One region of the Micromonospora sp. NPDC047670 genome, then DNA from elsewhere that is predicted to be linked to it. Evidence: riboswitches for the same ligand, from Rfam matches in the RefSeq annotation. Region 1 holds a riboswitch; the other holds the start of a gene.

Region 1 (4,204 bases):
CTTCACCCAGTCGGTGTCGAACGCCTCCCGCGCCAGGTGGGCGACCTTGACGGCCTCGCCCGCCGTGTAGCAGCCGGCGGTGTTCGGCAGCAGCCGCACCCCGCAGCGGTCGAGCAGGTCCAGCAGGCCGCCCGCCGTGCCGGGGGCGGTGTCGACCCGGCGCAGGGCCAGGGTGACCAGCTCGGTGCCGGAGGCGCGGATCGCGTCCTCCAGCACGCGCAGGTTCGCCGCGCCGCCGGTGCCGAGGATCAGTCGGGACGTGAAGCTCACGCCGCCCAGGTCGAAGCTCACCGCGTCACCCGCCCTGGGCGGCGCTGAGCACCTCGACCCGGTCGCCGTCGCGCAGCACCGTCGCCGGCCAGCCCGTACGCGGCACGACCTCCCCGTTGACCGCGACGGCGAGGCCGCGCTGCTGGTCGGTGACCGCGCGGACCAGGTCCGCCACCGTCGAGCCGCCGGGCAGGCTGCGCCCGACGCCGTTCACCGTCAGTTCCACGTGTGCTCCTCCTCGGGTGCGGACGCTCCGGGCCCGGTCCGACCGTCGACGGCCGGGGCCGCCGTCGCGACGGTGGCTGCCGGCGCGAACCGGTCCGGGGTGAAGGGGGCGAGCAGCGGGTCCGCCGCCCCCGTGACGACCAGGTCGGCGATCAGGTCGGCGGTGACGGGAGTGAGCACGATGCCGTGCCGGTGGTGCCCGGTCGCGGCGAGCACGCCCGGCCGGTCCGGCAGCGGGCCGAGGATCGGGGCGTTGTCCGGGGTGCCCGGGCGCAGGCCGGCGATCGCCTCGATGAGGTCGTACTCCGCCAACTCCGGCAGCAGGTCGACGGCGGCGCGGAGCAGGCGCAGCACCGCCCCGGCGGAGACGTCGGTGTCGGCGCGCTCCTCCACGGTCGCGCCCACCACCACCTCCCCGTCGTGGCGAGGGACGAGGTAGACGTGCTCGCCGTCGGCGTACCCCCGGATGACGTGCCGGAAGCCCGGCGCGACGCCGCCGGGCGCGCGGAGCCGCAGCACCTGGCCCTTCACCGGCCGCACCGGCAACCCGGTCAGGGCCGCCGCGCCGCAGCCGGCCGCGACCACCGTGACGCGGGCGTCCACGTCGGACAGTCGGCGCACGGCCGTCGGCACCAGCGCGGCGCCGGCCCGCTCGGCGGCCACCCGCAGCGCCGGCACCAGCCGACGCGGGTCGACCTGGTGGTCGGTGGCGGCGAACGCGCCGCCGCGCACCCGGGGCGCCAGCGCCGGCTCGCGGTCCCGCAGCGCCGAGGGGCGCAGCGGCGTCACCGGCAGTCCGAGCCCCTGCTGGTACGCCCACAGCCGCCGCGCCTCGGCCAGGTCGTCGGCGGTGAGCCCGACCATCAGGGTGCCCTCGCTCCGGTAGCCGATGTCCGCGCCGGTGGCGGCGGTCAGCTCGGCGGCGAAGGCCGGCCAGCGGGCGGCGGAAGCGGTCAGCAGTCCGGTCAGCTCGTGCTCACCGAAGTACGCCTCGGCGACCGGGGCGAGCATCCCTGCGGCGACGTGGGACGCGCCGGAACCCGGGGCGGGGTCGTGTACGACGACGCGGAGCCCGCGCGCCGCGCAGCGCCAGGCGATGCCCAACCCGACCGGTCCCGCCCCCACCACGGCGACGTCCGGTCGGCTCAGCACCCCAGCGCTCCCAGCAGCTCCGCTGTTGCCCGGGCCGGATCGGCCGCCCCGGACAGCGCCCCCACCACCGCCACCCCGTACGCCCCGGCGGCCAGCAGCGCGGGTGCGTTCGCGGCGGTCACCCCACCGATCGCGATGACCGGCACGGCCACCGCCTCGGCGACGGCGCGTACCCCGGCCGGGCCGATCGGCGCCGGCAGGCCGGTCTTGGTGTCGGTGGCGTGGCAGGGGCCCACGCCCAGGTAGCTGGCCCCGGCGGCGACCGCCTCGGCGGCCGCCCCCGGTTCGCGGGCGGTGGCCCCGAGCACGGCGGCGGGGCCGAGCACCCGGCGGGCGGCCCCGACCGGCAGGTCGTCCGCGCCGACGTGCCCGCCGGCGGCGCCCACCGCCAGCGCCACGTGCAGCCGGTCGTTGACCAGGCAGGTGGCGTCGTACCGGGCGCAGAGCGCGAGCGCCCGGCGGGCCAGGTCGTACGCCTCCCGGTCGGTCGCGTCGTCGGTGACGCGGACCTGTACGACCAGCTCGGCGCGGGCCACCGGCAGGGCGGCCCGCAGCACGGTCAGCGGATCCCGCCCGGGTCGGGTGTCGGTGATGAGATGCAGTCGCCCCAGGGACGGCACGGCAACACTCCTCCCTGCGCCGGCATTACCCGGATCAGGTTCGACGGTCGGGGGCTCTCAGCCCCCCTCTCAGCCCGGTGCACCGGGCTCCCGTGGGTCACTTGCGCGTGTCACCGTACGACGGATCGCCGGATCCGCCAAGGGCGGAACGCGGATTTCACATCGAGCGTCCGATCCCGACGATCGGGGCGGCGGGTGAGGGTTCGGTTACGCCATGCTGTCGGGATACCCTCCGCCGCACGGGTTCCGCGCCGTCCGGCGTTCCGCCCCTTCCGCGGCGGCGACGTGCGGGCGGCGGAAGGGCCTCGACACCGGGCCGCGGTGTCGAGGCCCTGCCGGCGTGGCTCAGAGGATGGCGCGCAGGGCGTCGAGGTCCTCGTCGGTGGGCTGCCAGGCGCCCGCCTCCGCGTTGGCCCGCACCTGCTCGGGCGTGGTGGCGCCAGCGATCACCGACGTCACCGCCGGCTGGGCGGCCAGCCCGCCGATCGCCACCTGGAGCATCGACAGCGCTCGCTCGGCCGCGTACGCCTCGATCGCCTCGATGGTGTCCCAGTCGGCGGCGGCGAGGCGCTGGGCGTAGCGGCCGCCACCGGCGAGCCGGCTGCCGGCCGGCGGGGCCTGGTCGCGCCTGTACTTGCCGGTGAGCAGCCCGTTGGCCAGCGGGAAGAACGGCAGCATGCCGAGGCCGAACCGCTCGCAGGCGGGGATGACCTCGGTCTCCACCGAGCGTTCCAGCAGGCTGTAGTGGTTCTGCGCGCTGATGAACCGGGACCGGCCGTTGGACGACGCCACCCAGTCCGCGTCGGCGATCTGCCAGCCGGCGAAGTTGGAGTTGCCCAGGTAGCGCACCTTGCCGGCGCGGACCAGATCGTCGAGCGCGGCGAGCGTCTCGTCGATCGGGGTGCCGGGATCGGGCTCGTGCATCTGGTACAGGTCGATGTGGTCGGTGCCGAGCCGGCGCAGCGACGCCTCCACGGCCCGGGCGATGTAGCGCCGCGCGCCCCGGGCGCCGAAGTCCGGGCCGTTGAGCCCGTGCATGTCCATGCCGAACTTGGTGGCCACGACCACGTCGTCGCGCCGGCCCTTGAGCGCCTGGCCCAGCAGTTCCTCGGAGCCGCCCTGCGGCTCGCCGTAGATGTCGGCGGTGTCGAAGAAGTTGATCCCGGCGTCGAGCGCGGCGTCGACCACCGCCCGGGTGCCGTCGAGGTCGAGCTTGCGGCCGAAGTTGTTGCAGCCGATGCCGACCACGGACACCACGAGCCCGGAGTCGCCCAGCCGGCGATAGGTCATCTCAGTCACGAGATCAACCCTATGCCGGCCGGCCCGGCCCGCGCCGCGTACCTCGGGTTCAGTCGAGCACGTCGGCGACGAGTCGACGGGCGGCGGAGAGCGTGGCGGCGGGTTCGTCCGGGGTGTGCCCGACAGCGCCGAGCAGCGCGTGTGACCGCCGGGCGAAGTCGGGCGGGGCGCCCGGCAGCCGCCCGGCGGAAGCGATAATGCCCTCCTCGTCGACCAGCCACCGCGACGACCCCCGCCGACCGCGCAGAGGCGGTCGGCCAGGTCGGCGGGGATCACGCCACGTCCCAGACCGGCTCCGGGGTCTCCACCACCTCGTTGTCGCCGCGGAAGAGCACGAACCGGTCGAAGGAGCGGGTGAACCAGCGGTCGTGGGTCACCGCCACCACGGTGCCCTCGAACGCGGTCAGCCCGGCCTCCAACGCCTCGGCCGAGGCGAGGTCGAGGTTGTCGGTGGGCTCGTCGAGCAGCAGCAGCGTCGCGCCGGACAGCTCCAGCAGCAGCACCAGGAAGCGCGCCTGCTGCCCGCCGGAGAGCGTGCCGAAGCGCTGGTCGCCCTGCCCGGCCAGCTCGTAGCGGCTCAGCGCCGCCATCGCCGCGTGCCGGTCCATGCCGGCCCGGTGTTCGTCGCCCCGCCAGAG
Region 2 (4,204 bases), on a different contig from region 1:
CGAGCGTCTCGCCGGCGCGTACCGCCAGGTCGACGGCGGCCAGCCGGGGCGGCAGGCCGAGCCGGTCGGCGGTGAGCAGCACGTCGCCGGCCGGCGCGGCGGCGTGGCGGGGCGGCACGGTGCGGCCGGGCACCCAGACGCCCTCGGCGGCGAGCGCGTCGCCGTGCGTGCCGAAGACGGCCTCGGGTGTGCCGTCCGCGCGGACGCCGCCCGACGGTTCGAGCACGACCACCCGGTCGACCAGGGGCAGCGCCTCGGCGACCCGGTGCTCGACCAGGATCAGCGTGGTGTCGGCGTCCAGCGCGCCGGCCACCGCCGCCCGGATCAGCGCGGCGCCGGCCGGGTCCAGGTTGGCGGTCGGCTCGTCGAGCAGCAGTAGCCCGGGACGCAGGGCCAGCACCCCGGCCAGGGCGAGGCGTTGCTGCTCGCCGCCGGAGAGGGCGGCGGTGGGCCGGTCCCGCGGGTACGGGAAGCCGACCCGGGCCAGCGCCTCGTCGACGCGGGGCCAGATCTCGTCGGCGGGAACCCCGCGGTTCTCCAATCCGAACGCCACGTCGTCGCCGCTGCGGGCCATCACGAGCTGGGTCTCCGGGTCCTGGAAGACGATGCCGACCCGCTCCCGGCCCTTGCGGGGGTCGAGCCCGTCGATCTCGACGGTGCCCTCCTGCTCGCCCGAGTCCTCCGGCAGCAATCCGGCCAGCGCGGCGAGCAGGGTGCTCTTGCCGGCCCCCGACGGCCCCAGCAGCAGCACCCGCTCACCGGCCTCGACGCGCAGGTCCACCCCGCGCACCGCCCATGCCCGACGACCGGCGTGCCGCCACCCGAACCCCCGCAGCGTCACCGCTCCCATGTTCGGCACACCCTCTCCCGCCCGCCGACGGCGGGGTTGTCGCCGTTCGACGCGGCGGGTGCGGGCGACAACCTCATGGTCAACGCGGTTCCGTCGGGTCGGTTCGGTGGGCGCGGGTCAGATGGCGGCGCGTTCGCGGCCGGCGGGGAAACGGTCCAGGGCGCCCGTGCCGGCCAGGGCGCGGGTGAGCGCCCACCCGCCGGCGCCGGCGACGACCGTGGCGCTGACGACGGTGAGCAGGGCGTACGGGATCCGGTAGCTGCCGAGCGCGTAGTCGACGTTCCAGACGAAGAAGTCGAACAGCGCCGCGCCCAGGCCGGTCAGCGCGCCGGCGAGCAGCGCGGTGGGCAGCCGGAACGAGCGGTACCGGAACGCGGCGAACGCCACCTCGGCGCCGAGCCCCTGGATCAGGCCCTGGACGATGGTGATGCCGCCCCACTCGGAGCCGAGCAGCGCGGAGACCGTCGCGGCCACCGCCTCACAGAAGAGCGCCGCGCCGGGCTTGCGGACCACCAGGCCGCCGAGCACGGCCGGGACCAGCCACACGCCGTACATGATCGCCTGGCCGGCCGGGAAGAACGCGAACGCCGGGTCGACGGCCCGCCACAGCAGCCCCCAGGCCCAGAAGATGACGCCGAACGCCACCGCGATCACCGCGGCGACGACGACGTCGAGTGTGCGCCACCGGGTGGTCGTGTTGTCTCGCATGATGTGCTCCCAGTCCTGAACGCGAACCAGGAGAAGACGCACGCCGCGCCCGGTGTGCCGGACGTCGACGCGGCTGGAGGTCGACCGAACTCCCTGCGCTGGCATTACCCAGATCAGGTTCGAGGGTCTGCGGGCGGTGCCCGCACTCTCAGCGCTGTGCGCTCCCCTGTCGGATGTGAAGTTGTCGCGCCGACGCTAACACCTTTGAAGATCATCGAGCAAAGTGATCTTTTCGCAGGTCACCCGCGCGTTCGATCGACCCCGTCGATTCCGGCCGGTAGTCTCCGGGCGGCCACCGGCACAAGCGGCAGAGGGGCACGTACGTGACATCCGAGGTTGACCGCGGGGCGCCCGAAGGCGGGCGGGGGGCGGTCGGCGCGGCCGCGCCGGACGTACCGCCGACGGAGCCGGCGGGCGGCGGAGCCTGGCGGCCCGGGTCCGTCGAGGTGCTCGCGGGCCTGCTGGTCCTGCTGGTCGTCTTCCGGGAACCGATCGCCCGCGCACTGTCCGCGCCCCGGCTGCAGACCTGGACCACCGTCTTCGTCTCGGTCATGGTGCAGGCGGTGCCGTTCCTGGTCTTCGGCGTGGTCCTCTCCGCGGTGATCGCGGTCTTCGTGCCCCGGTCGTTCTGGGCCCGGGCGCTGCCGCGACACCCCGCGCTCGCGGTGCCGGTGGCGAGCGCGGCGGGCGTGGTGCTCCCCGGCTGCGAGTGCGGTTCGGTGCCGATCGCCGGGTCGCTGATCCGGCGCGGGGTCACCCCGGCCGCCGCGCTGGCCTTCCTGCTCGCCGCCCCGGCGATCAACCCGATCGTGCTCACCGCCACCGCGGTGGCGTTCCCCGACGACCCGGAGATGGTTCTCGGCCGCGGCGTGGCGAGCCTCGTCGTCGCGATGGTCATGGGCTGGCTGTGGCTGCGCCTCGGCCGGGCCGACTGGATCCGGCTGCCCCGCCGGCCCGAGCTGGACGACGGCTCGCGCGGGCGGGCGTTCTGGGCGGCGGTCCGGCACGACGTCACGCACGCCGGCGGGTTCCTGGTGATAGGCGCGGCGGCCGCCGCCACGATCAACGTCGTCGTGCCCGAGCGCTGGTTGCAGACCCTCGCCGACGAGCCGGTGCTCTCGGTGCTCGCGCTGGCCGTGCTCGCGGTGCTGCTCTCCCTCTGCTCCGAGGCCGACGCCTTCGTCGCCGCCTCGCTGTCGCAGTTCTCGCTGACCTCCCGACTTGTCTTCCTGGTGGTGGGGCCGATGGTCGACCTCAAGCTCATCGCGATGCAGGCCGGCGTCTTCGGCCGGCGGTTCGCGCTGCGGTTCGCCCCCGCCACCCTCGCGGTGGCCGTGGCGGTCGCCGCCGCGACCGGGGCGGTGCTGCTGTGAACCGGCAGGCGCAGGCCGTCGTCCTGCTGCTGCTCGGGGGCGCGGTGGTCCGGGCCAGCCTCACCGACCTGCACCTGCGCTACGTCAAGGAGGGGCTGCGTCCCTTCCTCGTCGCCGCGGGCCTGCTGCTGGTGGTCGCCGCGGTCATGACCCTCTGGTACGAGCTGCGCCCGCTCCTGCGGCGCACCGGCGCGCCCCCGTCGGCCGACGGGCACGACGCCGACCACGACGGGCACGGCCACCACGAGCCGCGGGTGGGCTGGCTGCTGATCCTGCCGGTGCTGGGCCTGCTCCTGGTCGCCCCGCCCGCCCTCGGCTCGTACGCGGCGGGGCAGGCCGGCACCGCGCTCTCCGCCCGGCAGCAACCCTCCGACTACCCGCCCCTGCCCGCCGGCGACCCGGCGCAGGTCACCGTGCTCGACTACGCCTCCCGGGCGCTGTTCGACCGGGGCGCCTCCATCGGGCAACGCCGGGTCCGGCTGACCGGCTTCGTCACCACTGGCCCCGACGGCCGGCCGCTGCTGGCCCGCATCGTGCTCTCCTGCTGCGCCGCCGACGGGCGGCCGGTCAAGCTGGGCCTGACCGGCGCCGTGCCCGAGGGGCTCGCCGACGACACCTGGATCGAGGTGACCGGCCGCTACAGCGACCGGATCGCCCGGGACCCGGTCAACGACGCCGAGATCCCGTACCTGGACGTGGAGTCCTGGCGGCAGGTGCCCGTGCCCCGACGTCAGTACGAGTGACCCGCGCCCGCCCTGGGTAGGCTGGCGATCATGCGGATCGACGCCCGGGGCCTCACGTTCGACGTACGCGTCGGCGGTCCGGAGGGCGGCGCGCCCGTCCTGCTGCTGCACGGCTTCCCGCAGCACAGCGGGGAGTGGGACGACGTGGTCCCGGCCCTGCACGCCGCCGGCCTGCGCACGTACGCGCTCGACCAGCGCGGCTACTCGCCCGGCGCGCGGCCCGAGGCGGTCGAGGCGTACCGGATGCCGGAGCTGGCGGCCGACGCGATGGCCGTGCTGGACGCGCTGGGCGTCGACGCGGCGCACCTGGTGGGGCACGACTGGGGCGCGATGGTGGCCTGGGACCTGGCGGCCCGTCACCCGCAGCGGGTCCGCACGCTGACCGCGGTTTCCGTGCCGCACCCCGCCGCGATGGCGCACGCGCTGGCCGAGGATCCGGGGCAGAAGGCCCGCTCGGCGTACATCGCGCTGTTCCGCAAGCCGGGCACGGCGGAGAAGGCGCTGCTGGCGCTGGGCGCGACGGGGCTGCG

The links. Region 1 has a riboswitch for thiamine pyrophosphate ahead of thiE (thiamine phosphate synthase). Riboswitches for the same ligand answer to the same signal wherever they lie in the genome.
Region 2: another riboswitch for thiamine pyrophosphate. It lies ahead of ACGF7U_RS29675 (ECF transporter S component); the one in region 1 lies ahead of thiE (thiamine phosphate synthase).

The regions. Positions count from the first base shown of each region.
Region 1 is NZ_JBIDDA010000004.1:157,584-161,787, forward strand. Features, by position in the region: gene ACGF7U_RS11790 (thiazole synthase) at 1-291, opposite strand, end outside; gene thiS (sulfur carrier protein ThiS) at 296-496, opposite strand; gene thiO (glycine oxidase ThiO) at 487-1,647, opposite strand; gene thiE (thiamine phosphate synthase) at 1,641-2,267, opposite strand; TPP riboswitch at 2,262-2,370, opposite strand; gene ACGF7U_RS11810 (aldo/keto reductase) at 2,613-3,557, opposite strand; gene ACGF7U_RS11815 (ABC-F family ATP-binding cassette domain-containing protein) at 3,839-4,204, opposite strand, start outside.
Region 2 is NZ_JBIDDA010000020.1:85,854-90,057, forward strand. Features, by position in the region: gene ACGF7U_RS29670 (ABC transporter ATP-binding protein) at 1-850, opposite strand, end outside; gene ACGF7U_RS29675 (ECF transporter S component) at 968-1,558, opposite strand; TPP riboswitch at 1,631-1,736, opposite strand; gene ACGF7U_RS29680 (permease) at 1,882-2,931, shown strand; gene ACGF7U_RS29685 (TIGR03943 family putative permease subunit) at 2,928-3,674, shown strand; gene ACGF7U_RS29690 (alpha/beta fold hydrolase) at 3,705-4,204, shown strand, end outside.